DNA from 2 places in the Nocardia sp. CA-135953 genome. Region 1 is predicted to be linked to the other one. Evidence: riboswitches for the same ligand, from Rfam matches in the RefSeq annotation. Region 1 holds a riboswitch; the other holds the start of a gene.
The links. A riboswitch is a leader RNA that binds a small molecule or an ion and turns the genes downstream of it on or off. The one in region 1 is predicted to bind cobalamin.

Region 1 (7,632 bases):
TAGGCTCCCGACCGATGAAAAAGACCAGGTGATGCGCGCATTCAACGATGGCGACATCGATGTGCTCGTCTGCACCACGGTCGTGGAGGTCGGCGTCGACGTGCCGAATGCGACCGTCATGGTCATCGTGGACGCGGACCGCTTCGGTGTCAGCCAGCTGCATCAGTTGCGCGGCCGCATCGGCCGCGGCGAGCACCCCGGCCTGTGCCTGCTCATCACCGACGCGGGCCCCACCGGCACCGCCATGGCCCGGCTCGACGCCGTCGCCGCCACCACCGACGGCTTCGAACTCGCCGTCCTCGACCTGCGCCAACGCCGCGAAGGCGACGTTCTCGGCGCCGCCCAATCCGGCACCGCCCGTTCCCTGCGCCTGCTCTCCCTCCTCGACGACCTCGAGGTCATCACCGCCGCCCAAGACCTCGCCCGCCAACTAGTCGAATCCGACCCAGGCCTACACCACCACCCAGCCCTGGCCACCATGATGCACGCAGCCGTAGACGCCGAACGCCTCGAATACCTCGCGAAGTCCTGATCGAGAATGCGCTGGTGGAGAGTCCTTCTCGACGTCTGCCTGCACCAGCGCATGGTGATCAATTGTCCAGAGCTAGCGCAGGGCTCGGGGGTAGGGCAGATCCGTGCTGATGTGCTCGGTGACCGCGAGGGGGCTGCCGATCTGGGGGAAGGCACGCTGCGGGCAGGAGGGGCGCTCGCAGACCTTGCAGCCCGCGCCGATCGGCACCGCTGCGGCCGGACTGCCGAGGTGTAGGCCGTTCGAATACACCAGCCGGTCGGCGTATTCGATATCGCAACCCAGGCCGATCGCGAAATCCTTTGTCGCCGTGCTGAATCCGTGGGGTCCCGCGAGCGCGGTGCGGGCGATCCAGAGGTAGCGGCGACCATCGGGCATCGCCGCCATCTGGGTCAAAATCCGACCCGGATTGGCGAAGGCCTGGTGCACCACCCACAGCGGGCAGCTGCCGCCGACCCGGGAGAAGTGGAATGCCGTGGCGGACTGGCGTTTCGAAATATTGCCCGCCCGGTCGGTGCGGACCAGGAAGAACGGAACGCCGCGCTGCCCGTGCCGCTGCAGGGTGCTCAACCGGTGGCAGATGGTCTCGAAGCCGACCTCGAAACGCAGACCGAGCAGATCGATATCATAGCGCAATTCCTCGGCCGACCGCAGAAAGCGGCCATAAGGCAGCACTAACGCGCCCGCGAAGTAATTCGCCAACCCGATGCGCGCCAACGTCCTGGATTCGCCGGTGAGCGACGGGGTTTCGGCGAGCACGGCATCCAAATCCTTGCCGTACAGCAGAAAACCGAGGGTAGTGGCGATTTGAAATGCGCGCTGCCCAGGACGCAGCCGCCGCGCCAGCGTCAGCGTGCGGCTGTCCGGATCGTACTGCCGTTTCGGGATGGACGGATCCGCGCCGTCACCGCGGACCAGCACGGTGACCCCGGCGCGCTCCTCGGCCACCCTGGCGAGTTGTCGATCGAGGGATCCGATGCTCAGACCGCACTCCTCGAAGAGCTGTTCGGCCGCATGATCGAGCTGCGCGATGTGATTGTGATGGTCGTAGAAGAAGTCCCGCACGTCCTCATACGGCATGGGCACGCCGGGTGCGCCCGTGGGCGCGGCCACCCTTGCGGAGAGCAGATCGAGTTGATCTGTCGCCGCGCGTAATCGTCGATGCATCGCGACGACGATTCGGGAGACCTCCGGCAGTCGCGTCGCCAGTTCCTCCACCTCGGTCAGTGGCGCACTGTCACCGCCCGCCGCGTCGACGAGGACCTCGTGCAGATCCGAGACCAGCCGGGCATCGGAGTCGGCCGCGAAGAATTGCACGTCGAGGTCGAAGGTGGAGTTGAGCTTCAGCAGCACCGGAATGGTAAGCGGTCGCTGGTCGCGCTCGAGCTGGTTCAGGTAGCTGGGCGATAGATCCAGGGATTTCGCCAGTGCCGCCTGGGTCATCCGCCGTTCCTCGCGCAACCGTCTCAGTCGGGCGCCCGCGTACATCTTGCGCACCGCAAGATGGTAGCCCTCGGAATTCGCAATCATCGCAAAATGGAGGATTCTCGCTCGCAGAAATCTGCTGTTGCAAGGGGATTTTGCCGAAGGTGAATCCTGCGTAGCGTGCGAAGTAGGGCCGCTGGCCTGGGTGCCGCAGCGCGAACTGCTGGTCACGGGCTGATCCTGGCGCAACCAAGCAATTGTTTGGTGTAATCGGGGCGATCGAACGACCGATGTGCCGATCGTATCGGCGCAAGGAAGCGAGCGAACCGAATGTCGAGCCCCGACGAAATCGTCACCGCAATGTGCCGCAGCTGGGCCGATCCCGACCCGGACCGGATCAGCGCCTTCTTCGCCGAAGACGCCGTCTACCACAACATTCCGATGGAACCCATCAAGGGTCGCGCTGCCATCCGCGATTTCATCGCCGGTTTCCTCAGCACCTTCGAATCCATCGAATTCGACGTGCACCACCAGGTCGCCGCCGGGAATATTGTCATGAACGAGCGCACCGATATCCTGCGCGGCCTGGGCAAAGACACACCGCTGCCGGTAGTGGGCGTCTTCGAGGTCACCGACGGCGCCATCACCGCTTGGCGCGACTACTTCGATATGGCCGCCATCAATCGCGCATTCGGAACCGAGCCCGCGGCCGAATAGTCGCGGGAATCGGCGGAACCGAATCGGTCTGCCATGCGTCGAAGTAGGACATCAGGGGTGATATCTGATGGCGACGTATGAGGAGGGGTTACGCATGGATCGTTGCTCGGAATGTCATACGGCCTGGCGGCGGGGACTGAGCGCGCGGTCGCGCCTGCGGCCGATGGTCCGCAACGGCGAGAGTTGTGAGAGGTACACGCCGCGCCGTCGGCTACGGCCTTTTCCTGGGACCGAATCTCATTGATATGCAGCCCGATAGCGCGGTGACCAAACCGCGCTATCGGGCTGCACGGACTTCGAGGGGCAATGTGATCGATTCTCAGGTCGGGTGTTCGCGTAGGGCGGTGCGGCCGCCGTCGCTCTCGGCGTAGAAACTGTTGGGAACGGTCCGCCGGACGGCGCGAACCCGGGCGGATGCGCTCGCCCCGGCCTGCGAGGACGAGCGCACCATCCGCTTAGCGCACCGCGGCCGCAGCAGCGACCAGATTGCGCAGTGACGCCTCGACCTCGACTGGTCCACGTGTCTTCAATCCGCAATCCGGATTGACCCAAAGCCGTTCGGCGGGAACGGCCTTCAGCGCGGCGCGCAGGGACGCGGTGATCTCCTGCACAGTCGGCACCCGCGGTGAGTGGATGTCGTACACACCCGGTCCGACGCCGAGATCGAAGCCCGCCGCATTCAGATCGTCGAGCACCTCCATATGCGAGCGCGCCGCCTCGATCGAGGTCACATCGGCATCCAATCCGGCGATCGCATCGATGACCTCACCGAATTCCGAATAGCAGAGATGGGTGTGGATCTGCGTGGCATCCGAAACTCCGGAGGTCGCCAACCGGAAAACGCCGACCGACCACCGCAGGTAATCGCCCTGATCGGCCGCGCGCAGCGGCAGCAGTTCCCGCAGCGCGGGCTCGTCGACCTGGATGATCCGAATGCCCGCGGCCTGCAGATCGATCGTCTCGTCCCGGATCGCCAGCGCCACTTGACGTGCCGAATCCGCCAACGGTTGGTCATCGCGGACGAAGGACCAGGCCAGAATGGTCACCGGGCCGGTCAGCATGCCCTTGACCGGCTTATCGGTCAACGATTGCGCGTAGCCGATCCAATCCACGGTCATCGGCGCGGGCCGCGCCACATCGCCGAACAGAATCGGCGGACGCACGCAACGCGTGCCGTAGGACTGCACCCAGCCCGCGTCGGTGGCGGCGAATCCGTCGAGCTGCTCGGCGAAGTACTGCACCATGTCATTGCGCTCCGGCTCGCCGTGCACCAGTACATCCAGGCCCAACTGCTCTTGCAACGCAATCACATCCGCGATCTCGGACCGCATCCGCCGCACGTACTCGGACCTGTCGATCTCACCCTTGCGCAGTGCCGCACGCGCCAGCCGGATCGCCGAGGTCTGCGGATACGAGCCGATCGTCGTGGTCGGCAGCGATGGCAGCCGCAGCCGCTCGGCTTGCAATGCCCGTCGCTGTTGCGCGGGTGCCCGCCGAGTCGCATCCGCGCCGAGCGTGGCCAGCCGCGCCCGCACCTGCGAATTGTCCAACCGAGGATCGGTGCGCCTGGTGGCGAGGGCGGCACGGACCGTGGCCAATTCGTCGGCGATGGCCCCGGGTCCCGCGCTCAGGCCGGTCGCGAGCAACCGCACCTCGGCGACCTTCTCCGCGCCGAACGCCAACCAGGAACGCAGGCGCTCGTCGAGGCCGGTTTCGCTCGCCAAGGTGTAGGGCACGTGCAGTAACGAGCAGGAACTCGACACCGCAACGGATTTCGCGCACCCCAGCAGCGTGCCGAGCGTCGCCAAAGCCTTTTCCAGATCGGTCCGCCAGACATTCCGACCGTCGACCACACCCGCCACCAGCAGCTTGTTCGCCAGCGCCGGTACACCGGACGGATCGGCGTCGACCGTGAAATCCAGTGCGAGACCTTCGATTTCGGTCTCGGCCAAGCCGCTCAACGCCGCACCTGGCCTGCCGAAGTACGTGGCAACCAGCAGCGCGGGGCGATCCGTCGTGGCCGACAGTTCAGCGTAGGTCCGCCGCACGAGTTCGACCTCGTCGGTGGTCAGATCGGTGACCAAGATCGGCTCGTCGAGTTGTACCCATTCCGCGCCCGCCACGGCAAGCAGCCGCAGCAGCTCCCGATAGAGCGGTACCAACTCGTCGAGGCGATCCAGCGCCGCACCGTCGGCCGCCTTCGCCAACTTCAGGAAGGTGATGGGTCCGACCACTACCGGCCGCGCGGGCACCCCGAGCGCGAGCGCCTCCCGCAACTCGTCCAACACCTTCGATGGATCCAGCGAGAACGCCGTCTCCGGACCGATTTCCGGCACCAGATAGTGGTAATTGGTATCGAACCACTTGGTCATCTCCAGGGGTTCGACCGTGTCGGTGCCGCGCGCCGCCGCGAAATAGCGATCCAGCGGATCGGCTATTCCGGCGACTCTGGGCGGCAGCGCGCCGAGCAGTACTGCGGTATCGAGCACCTGGTCGTAATGGGAGAAGGTGCCGATAGGGATGGAATCCATTCCGGCGCTTTGTAATTCGGTCAGCTGATCGAGCCGCAGGTCGCGGGCGATCGCGTGTAGTTGCTCCGCGTCGATGCGCCCGGCCCAATAGGACTCGGTGGCACGCTTGAGCTCACGGTGCGGCCCCACCCGCGGGAGACCGAGAACCGTCGCGGTGAACGGGTTATGCGTAACAGTCACGAATTTCTCCAGTGCTGAGATCGAAGACCATTGCCCTACGAGCTAGCGGAGACCGAGTGAACGTGCCGGCGCGCCGATGGAGCCCGACAATCGCACAGAGGTCCGCGCGCCCAATCCACGAGGCGGTGGCCGCCGGATACGGCGTATCCGACACGGCTGGCAGGTCTTCGGACTTGCGGGCACGGGCCTTCTGGCCGACCCCGTACGGGGCTCACCTACTGGCCGTCGCTTCCCGGGCTGACCATTTCGAGCGACCTGCAAGCAGTCGCTACTACCCAGTGCTGATGACGGCGGTCGTTCCTGCATACCGCTGCGGGACAGTCCCGGATTCTCACCGGGTTCCCTCTCGTCCGCGCACCGGTTACACCGATCCGCGAACTCGACTCCGTGACGCGACGTCGGGGCTCCATCTCGTCTACGCACGGCGAACCAGCTGCGTCAACCAGCATAGTCGGTAGCGCCACCCGATTTCCGTGCCGCGACAGCCAACACCCAGTTATGTGTCGGAGGTATGAACACAACTTCGCAAGCCTGCTAGGACCCGTTGTGAAGATTCCTGCGAAAGGGACTTCCCCGTCAGGCCACGATTCCGGGGCGGGTACCTTAGTTCAATGTTCTCGAAAGTCTTGGTTGCCAACCGTGGCGAGATCGCCATCCGCGCCTTTCGCGCGGCTTACGAACTCGGCATCGGGACGGTCGCCGTCTTCCCTTACGAGGACCGCAACTCGGTCCACCGGTTGAAGGCCGCGGAGTCCTACCAGATCGGCGAAGAGGGGCACCCGGTCCGGGCGTACCTGTCGATAGAGGCGATCATCGAGGCGGCCAAGTCCGCGGGTGCCGACGCCATTTACCCCGGTTACGGCTTCCTGTCCGAGAACCCGGACCTCGCGGCGGCCTGTGCGCGCGAGGGCATCACCTTCATCGGTCCGTCGGCCGAAGTGCTCGAACTGGCTGGTAACAAGGCCCGCGCGATCGAGGCGGCGCGGGCGGCGGGTCTGCCGGTGCTGAAGTCCAGCGCGCCGTCGGCCGATGTGAACGAACTGCTCGCCGCATCCGAGGCGCTGGACTATCCGATCTTCGTGAAGGCCGTAGCGGGCGGCGGTGGTCGCGGCATGCGCCGGGTCGCCGATCCCGCACAGCTGCGCGAATCGATCGAGGCCGCGTCCCGCGAGGCGGAGTCGGCCTTCGGTGATCCGACCGTGTTCCTGGAACAGGCCGTTGTCAATCCGCGCCACATCGAGGTGCAGATCCTGGCCGACCAGCACGGCAACGTCATGCACCTGTTCGAGCGCGACTGTTCGGTGCAGCGCCGCCACCAGAAGGTGATCGAGCTCGCGCCCGCCCCGAACCTGGATCCCGCACTGCGGATGCGCATCTGCAACGATGCCGTGGCCTTCGCTCGCCAGATCGGTTACAGCTGCGCGGGCACCGTCGAATTCCTGCTCGACGAGCGCGGCAACCACGTCTTCATCGAGATGAACCCGCGCATCCAGGTCGAGCACACGGTGACCGAGGAGATCACCGATGTCGATCTGGTGCAGTCCCAGCTGCGCATCGCGGCCGGGGACAGCCTCGAACAGCTCGGTCTGAGCCAGGACAAGGTCGCCATTCGCGGTGCGGCCCTGCAGTGCCGGATCACCACCGAGGATCCGGCCAACGGCTTCCGCCCCGACACCGGCCGCATCACCGCCTACCGCACCCCCGGCGGCGCGGGCATCCGCCTCGACGGCGGCGCGAACCTGGGCGCGGAGATCGGCGCCTACTTCGACTCGATGCTGGTCAAGCTCACCTGCCGCGGCCGCGATCTGCACGCCGCAGTGGCCAGGGCCAGTCGTGCGCTCGCGGAATTCCGCATCCGTGGCGTCACCACCAATATCGGGTTCCTGCTCGCGGTGCTCGACGATCCGGACTTCAAGGCCGGCCGGGTCACCACCTCGTTCATCGATGAGCGCCCGCAGCTGCTGACCCTGCGCGGTTCGGCCGACCGCGGCACCAAGATCCTGAACTACCTGGCCGATATCACCGTCAACAAGCCGCACGGCGAGCGTCCGACCACGGTGTATCCGCACGACAAGCTGCCCGCCATCGATCTGAGCGTGCCGCCGCCGGACGGTTCCCGTCAGCGGCTGCTGCGCCTCGGTCCCGAGGGTTTCGCGCAAGCGCTGCGTGAGCAGAAGGCCGTCGGCGTCACCGACACCACCTTCCGCGACGCACACCAGTCGCTGCTGGCCACTCGAGTGCGTACCAATG
Region 2 (7,632 bases), 1.5 Mb from region 1:
TGCAGTTCGAGGGCGACAAGAACTCCACACTGCGCATGGTGCGCGGCATCAAGAACCGCTTCGGCAGCTCCGACGAGGTCGGCTGTTTCGAATTGCACGACGACGGGATCTCCTGCGTCACCGATCCGTCCGGGCTTTTTCTGCACCACCGCACCGATTCGGTATCGGGTACGGCGGTCACGGTCGCGATGGACGGTAAACGGCCGCTGGTCGCGGAGGTACAGGGTCTGACCGTGCACACCGAGATCCCGAATCCGCGGCGGGCGGTGAGCGGGCTGGACTACAACCGGGTCGCGATGGTGCTCGCCGTACTGCAGAGCCGGGGGCGGGTGTTCCTCGGCAAGCACGACGTGTACGCCGCGACCGTCGGCGGTATGCGCCTGCTGGAGCCAGCAGCGGATCTCGCTGTGGCACTTGCCATTGCGAGTGCCGAGCGCGATCAGGCGCTGCCGGTCGGCTGGATCATCCTCGGTGAGGTCGGGCTGGCGGGCGAGGTGCGCCGGGTCACCGGACTGGAACGCAGACTCGCCGAGGCCGAACGCCTCGGCTTCACCACCGCGCTGGTGCCACCCGGTTTGGCACGCACCAAGAGCGGCATGAAGATCCACGAGGTGACCGACGTCAAGTCGGCCATCCGCCTAGCCGGACTCCGTAAACAGCGCACCGCAGCCACAGAGACCGCCCCTGACTTCTGAGCCGACAATGACTCTCGGACAACCGGTCAGGCGATGTTGAAGGGTTCGGCGGCGCTGCGGAGTGAGCCCAGTTGGGCGACAACGGCGTACGCGCCGGGTGGAACCTGGACGCGGTCGCCCGCACAGTTGGGTTGGGAGGTCGAGCCCGACCAGGTGACCATGAATGCCGCCTGCTCGCCGCGGTTCAGGGTGCGGACGTCGGGGGCGCCGTCCGGGTAGCAGTCGGTGCTCGACCATAGGCGGCGCTGGCCGTCGAGGCTGGTCACCGAGACCTGCTGCAGTCCGGAGCCGACATCGCGCGAACAGGCCGTGGACGAGATATTGGTGATCACGACGCCGAATACCGGATTCTCACCGGTCTTGTAGGTCGGCTGCTCGACGGTCACCTTCACCGCGAGCGACTGATCCGGGCAGATACCCGCGGCGACCTGGCTGGCGCTCGCCGCCGCAGCGGTAGTGCCGGTGGGCTTCGCGCTGGATTCGCCGGTGGTCGGCGGCGGCGAGGAGGACGCGCCCGCGGGCTTATTCGTCGCTGACGCGGAACTGGTCGCGGCCGCTTTTGTCGTACCGGGCGAATCGCCGCCGCGCGTGACCGTCAATACCAACCAGATCACCAGTGCGAGCGCCACGACCAGGACACCTACGGCGAGCGCGCGGCGTCGCCAATAGATCTCCGGAGGCAGCGGTCCATTCGGTTCCAGCACGGAGTCAACGGTAAGGGCACGATCCGGTACAGCGACTCAGGACCCCGGCGTGTCGGATCGGAAAACCCGCGCACGGCAGGTAAATTCCGCTCCCACCGTTGGATGTCTCGATTCGGCCGGATCAGGCCAGCTCACCGGTTCAGGCCAGCTCACCGATATTGCCGACGACCCGCTGCAACTTGACTTCGCCCTCGGCCAGTTTGTATGTGACGCAGGCGATCGCGCATTCACCTGTGGCAACGCGCTGCGAAATGATCATCGAGCGCTGCATGAGCAGTCGGCTGGTCTCCACCACGTGCCTGGCCTCCATCTCGTCGACGGTGGACAGCCCTTCCCGGCGTCCGACCAGAATCGACGGCGTGACCCGCTCGACCACACTGCGGATGAATCCGCCGGGCACTTCGCCACCGTCCAGCGCGTCGATGGTGGCCTTCACCGCGCCGCAGCTGTCGTGCCCGAGCACCACGATCAGCGGCACATTCAAGACCTGCACGCCGTACTCGATCGAGCCGAGCACCGAGCTGTCCACGACATGGCCGGCGGTGCGCACGACGAACATATCGCCGAGGCCCTGGTCGAAAATCAGCTCGGCCGCCACGCGGGAGTCGCCGCAGCCGAAGAGGATTGCGTGCGGGTGCTGGCCGCTGACGAGCTTGGCCCGGTCGACCGCGCCCTGACTAGGATGCAGCAGGTTGCCGTTCACGAAGCGTGCATTGCCCTCGCGAAGGGATTTCCAGGCACTGATCGGGTTGGAATCCGGCATACCGACCATTGTGCACATCGCAATGGTTACCAGCGAGTCCGGTTCGTTACGGCTCGGCAAATATCGACCGGCCGCAGGACAATAGGAACGGTGAGGGCAGTGTCGGAGGGCGGCGCAGCGCAACAGCATGCAGGCGGAAAACCCAAGATCACGACGGGTACCAATCGGGTGGATGCCGAATCGTTGCTGGACTGGTACCGGGAGACCGCGCGGGATCTGCCGTGGCGACGCAAGGACGTCACCGCCTGGCAGATCCTGATGAGCGAGATCATGCTGCAGCAGACGCCGGTGGTCCGGGTCGAACCGATCTGGCGGGAGTGGGTCGCGCGCTGGCCGGTCCCCTCCGCCATGGCGGCCTCGTCGCAGGCCGAGGTGCTGCGTGCCTGGGGCAAGCTCGGATATCCGCGGCGGGCGTTGCGGCTGCACGAATGCGCGAAGGTGCTCGCCGACGAACACGGCGACGAGGTGCCGACCGATGTGGATGTGCTGCTCGGTCTGCCGGGTATCGGCGCGTATACCGCGCGGGCGGTGGCCTGTTTCGCCTACGGACAGCGAGTTCCGGTGGTGGACACCAATGTTCGCCGGGTGGTGGCGCGCGCGGTGCACGGGCGCGCGCAGGCCGGTAATCCGTCGTCGCGCGATCTACCCGAGACCGAAGCGCTGCTGCCGCGCCGAATCGACCATGCCGCAATGTTTTCCGCCGCGCTGATGGAACTCGGCGCGACGGTGTGCACGGCGCGCACGCCCGACTGCTCGCGTTGCCCGCTGCCGCAATGCGCGTGGGTTTCGGCGGGCAGGCCGGTCTCGGATGTGGTTCGTAAGACGCAGAAGTACGAGGGCACCGATCGTCAGGCGCGCGGTCGGCTGCTCGACGTGTTACGCGACGCGAGCGGGCCGGTCGAGCGAATCCGGTTGGATCTGGCCTGGACTCGCGATCCCGGCCAGCGCGACCGAGCTTTGGACTCGTTGCTGGTCGACGGCCTCATCGAACAAACCTCCGACGGGCTGTTCGCGCTGGCCGGCGAGGGCTAGACAATCGGGGTTTTCGAGTCCTTGTCGAACAAGCCCCGATCGGACACTCCACTACGGACTGCTCGCGTCGGCCGGCGAAGCTGGAACAGCCTCGTGCGACGTCATCGAGGACCTTGTCGAATAAGACCGACGGGCCGTTCGCCCTGACGGCCGAGGGCGGAACACAGCCTCATGCGGGAAGGTTCAGGGCCTTCCGGAGAAAGGCTTCGACCTCGGTGCGGTAGCGCTCGGGTTGGTCGTCGTGCACCAGATGGCCAGCGCCCGGGATGCGGACGTAGACGGCGTTCGGGTGGACATCGGCCATCTGCCGCATCTGGCCCTCGGGGGTGATGGTGAATTCGCCCTCGATCAAGAGAACGGGCGCTTCGACCGCGCGCCATTGCGCCCAGAAGTCGCGGGTTCCCCATTCCTCGGAGATATCGCGGAAGGTGGCGACCGAACCGTGCAGTCGGTAGCCGTCGGGGCCGTGCTCGAAGGAGTCGAGGAAGTAGCGACCGGCGACCGGGCCGAAGTAGTCCAGCACCGCATCCGCATCCGGAAACGGCTGCGGCCAGGACTCGATCATGGCCGCCCAGTTCGCGGCCGTGCGGCCACGGAAGTCGGGGGCGATATCCTCGACCACCAGCGCGCGCACCCGCTCCGGATATCCCGCGGCGAAAACCCAGCCGTGCAGACCGCCCATCGAATGTCCGATGACCACCATGGGTTCGGAAATTTCGGCGGTGGCCGCGGCGAGGTCGTCGATGAAGGCCTCGGTGGTCAATTCCACGGGCGCGGGACGACCGTGACCGGCGGCGTCGAAGGTGTAGACGTGGCCGAACTTGCGCAGCCAGTCGAGGTGATCGCGCCAGGTGCGGGCACTGCCCATCAGTCCGTGCAGCAGCAGGATCGGCACCCCTGCTCCACCTTCGTCATACAACACTGTGACAGTTTGCAGCGCCTACGGCGCTGCGTGTTCGCGGCCCCTGGTGTCTCGCGTCCGACCCTTTCGAGCGACCTGCAAGCAATCGCTGGGGGCGCGGCCGAGACTCGCGACTTCGTCGCATGCGCTTCGGCCACTCGGCTGAGTCGATGGCCGCGCCTTCGCGCGGGCGCGAGACGGGCCGCGAACGTCGCTCGTAAGACAGATCCGTGGTAGCCGGGTTCATCGGCGAACGTATTGTCGAGCGCATGGCTGTTGTGAAGATCAATGCGATCGAGGTTCCGGAGGGCGCGGGCCCCGAGTTGGAGAAGCGATTCGCCCATCGCGCGCACGCGGTCGAGGGCTCGCCGGGCTTCCTCGGCTTCCAGTTGCTCCGGCCGGTAGCCGGGGAGAATCGGTACTTCGTTGTCACCCAGTGGGATTCGGAGGAGTCGTTCGCGGCGTGGCGGGACGGACCCGCGCGCGAGGCCCACGCAGGCGAGCGGCAGAAGCCGGTTTCGACGGGTGTCTCGCTGCTGGAATTCGAGGTCGTACTGGACGTCGCGGCCAAGTCCGCTTCCTGAAACCGCTGGACAGACGCGGCGCGCGACGCGCCCATCCCGGCCTGGGCAAGTTACCCGCCGTGTTGACGGCGGGCGTGCACAGATGTCACAGTTCGAAATGACAAACGCGAGGGTGACGCGGTAATTCGGTGAAAATCCGGAGCGGTCGCGCCACTGTGTTCTTGCACCGAGTCCTCGGTGCCGGAAAGCCAGACACCGGCACCCTTGCACCGAACAACTCACGGGACGCGCATCCCTAGGAGGACTCGAATGGCTATCGCGCATTCACCGAGTCGGGCAACTGATTCACTCGGCACGCTGCTCATCGCAGTGGGCGTCGTTCTGCTCGCATTGCTCACGCTGTACCTGGTCGGCTTCGATCAGGGCGTCATCTCGCGCAGCGGGATGTATCTGCATGAGCTCATGCACGACGGACGTCACCTGCTCGGTGTGCCGTGCCATTGATCGGATCGCTCAAGACCCTGCTGATCCGTGGCCTGCTGGCCGGCCTCATCGCCGGTCTGCTGGCCGCGACAGTGGGCTATTTCGTCGGCGAGCCCAAGATCGACGCCGCCATCTCCATCGAAGAGGCCAATACCGCCAAGGCCGCCGAGCACGCCGAGGAACCAGCCGGGCATACGCACGGTGACGAGGAAGAACCGCTGGTCAGTCGGTCCGGACAGAAGTTCGGGCAGTTCCTTGCGCTCGGACTCGCCGGGCTCGCGCTCGGGGCGATCTTCGCATCGGTCGCGCATTTCGCACGCCGGTACACCACCTTGTCGGGGCCGAAGCTCGCGCTGGGATTGGCATCGGCCGGCTGGACCGCGATCGTGGCGGTGCCGTTCTTCAAATACCCGGCCAATCCGCCCGCCGTGGGTGAACCGGACACCATCAACCAGCGCACCCTGCTGTGGTTGGCGGCGGTGTTACTCGGACTGGCTGCCGTGGGTATCGGGCTCTACGTCTACAAACTGCTTGGCGCGCAACTCGGTACGGTCCGGCTGATCGCCGGGGTCGCGGCATTCGTCCTCATCGTCGTATTCGGGTACGTCCTGTTGCCCGGTGTGAACGAGGTGAAGGACGACTTCCCGGCCGTCCTGCTGTGGCAGTTCCGTGCGACATCGCTCGGCGAGACGGCCACCCTGTGGGCCTGTCTCGGCCTCGGTTTCGCGGCGCTCACCGAATTCGCGACGCGCGATAGCACTCTGGTACGAGAAACAGCCGCTACCGCAGGCTGATCCGGAGTTCGGACCGCGCAGGGCAGTGTCGGTCGCATGACCGGCACTGCCTTTTCCGTACGGCCGCGAACCGACCCACCGCACGCGGTTTCTGTGGCATTCACCGGCTTCGCCATTGCGCTGCTCTGCGGCGTCGGCGAGGCCATCACCTACACCGCCGTGCAATTGGACCGCCCGAATGCCGATATCGGCTCGCTCGCAACAGGTCTGGCCATTCGCGGCGGCATCTACCTGGTGGTTCTCGGCGTTGCCGTCCAGATGACGCGCGGCGCCCGCTGGGCCAGGCTGGTGCTCACCTTCGGCATCGGCGTTATCGGCTTGGCCTCACTGATCATCGAACCGCTGGCAGCCGCGTTGTCCGCCGAGCAGATCGGTGACCTGTTCGACGACCTCACCGCATCCGCAGTGATCGCCGGAATCTTCCGCACCGGGCACATCCTGGCCGTCTTGGTTGCCATCCCCGCCATGTACCCCCCGACCGCCCGCCGCTATTTCGCACAGGACCGCGTCATTGCCAGCCCGGGCGGACCAGGCCGGATTCGTATGCCATGACCACGAGTTGGGTGCGGTCTCGGGCGTCCAGTTTCATGAGGATGCGGCTGACGTGGGTGCGGGCGGTGGCGGGGCTCATGAAGAGGCGTTCGCCGATTTCGGCATTGGTGAGGCCCTCGGCTACCAGGGTCATGACCTCGCGCTCGCGGTCGGTGAGTTCGGTGAAGGCGGCGGGTGGAGGTTGTTTGGCGTGGGCGGAGAATTCGGCGATGAGGCGGCGGGTGACGCCGGGTGAGAGCAGGGCGTCGCCCACGGCGACGACTCGGACGGCGCGGACGAGGTCGGCGGGTTCGGTGTGTTTGACCAAGAACCCCGTTGCCCCGGCGCGCATTGCTTCGAAAACGTATTCGTCGAGTTCGAAGGTGGTCAGCACGACAACCTTCACCTCGGCGAGTTTCGGATCCTCGGCGATCATCCTGGTGGCGGCGAGGCCGTCCAGGACCGGCATTCTGATATCCATCAGGACCACGTCGGGGGTCAGGCTGCGGGTCATGCGGACGGCCTGTTCGCCGTTGTCGGCCTCCCCCACCACCTCGATGCCGTCCTGCGCATCGAGCAGAGCGACGAAACCGCCGCGCACAAGGGCTTGGTCGTCGGCAACCAATACCCGGACAGGCCCACCCGCGTCCCTCGAATCGCCGCCGTTCATCGCGCCTCCTCCTGAGCCCCCACCTTGGACGGCAGCCGGGCCACCACACGGAATCCGCCACTGGGCCGCGGACCCGCGATGAGCTGGCCGCCGAGGGCGTGTGCCCGCTCACGCATTCCGAGAATGCCATTGCCACCGCCGGCTGCGGACTTCGATTGTGTGCCGGTGGCGCGAGCGTTGTCGATGGTGATCTCGACCGAATCGGCGGCATAGCGGATGGTCACCGCGGCCGGTGCGCCGGGGGCGTGACGGACCACATTGGTCAGCGATTCCTGGATGATGCGGGCCGCCGCCACGTCGACGACGCTGGGCAGTTTGTGCGTGGTGCCGATAACGCGGGTATCGACGGTGAGACCGGCGGCACGGGTGCGCTGCAGCAGTGCGTCCAGGTCCTCGATGCTCGGGGCCGGGCTCCGCGGGGCGGGCGGCGGCGGGGCTTCGACGCTGCCGGCATCCGAATTATCGTGGTCCCGTTCGGAATCGGGACGTGCACGCGCGAATTCCGGCTCGACCTCCGTGTCGCGCACTTCGGCCG

Region 2: it holds a riboswitch for cobalamin, as region 1 does, so the genes downstream of both, ACQPXH_RS03255 (CbtB domain-containing protein) here and metE (5-methyltetrahydropteroyltriglutamate--homocysteine S-methyltransferase) in region 1, are expected to answer to the same signal.

What each region holds. Positions count from the first base shown of each region.
Region 1 covers NZ_CP192082.1:2,183,434-2,191,065, forward strand. The annotation lists gene recG (ATP-dependent DNA helicase RecG) at 1-532, shown strand, start outside; gene ACQPXH_RS10055 (short-chain fatty acyl-CoA regulator family protein) at 605-2,059, opposite strand; gene ACQPXH_RS10060 (nuclear transport factor 2 family protein) at 2,285-2,671, shown strand; gene metE (5-methyltetrahydropteroyltriglutamate--homocysteine S-methyltransferase) at 3,127-5,382, opposite strand; cobalamin riboswitch at 5,524-5,759, opposite strand; gene ACQPXH_RS10070 (pyruvate carboxylase) at 5,994-7,632, shown strand, end outside.
Region 2 covers NZ_CP192082.1:699,527-707,158, reverse strand. The annotation lists gene radA (DNA repair protein RadA) at 1-695, shown strand, start outside; gene ACQPXH_RS03280 (hypothetical protein) at 722-1,399, opposite strand; gene ACQPXH_RS03275 (carbonic anhydrase) at 1,539-2,162, opposite strand; gene ACQPXH_RS03270 (A/G-specific adenine glycosylase) at 2,310-3,194, shown strand; gene ACQPXH_RS03265 (alpha/beta fold hydrolase) at 3,364-4,116, opposite strand; gene mhuD (mycobilin-forming heme oxygenase MhuD) at 4,365-4,679, shown strand; cobalamin riboswitch at 4,745-4,897, shown strand; gene ACQPXH_RS03255 (CbtB domain-containing protein) at 4,929-5,123, shown strand; gene ACQPXH_RS03250 (CbtA family protein) at 5,114-5,896, shown strand; gene ACQPXH_RS03245 (hypothetical protein) at 5,990-6,448, shown strand; gene ACQPXH_RS03240 (response regulator) at 6,405-7,097, opposite strand; gene ACQPXH_RS03235 (sensor histidine kinase) at 7,094-7,632, opposite strand, start outside.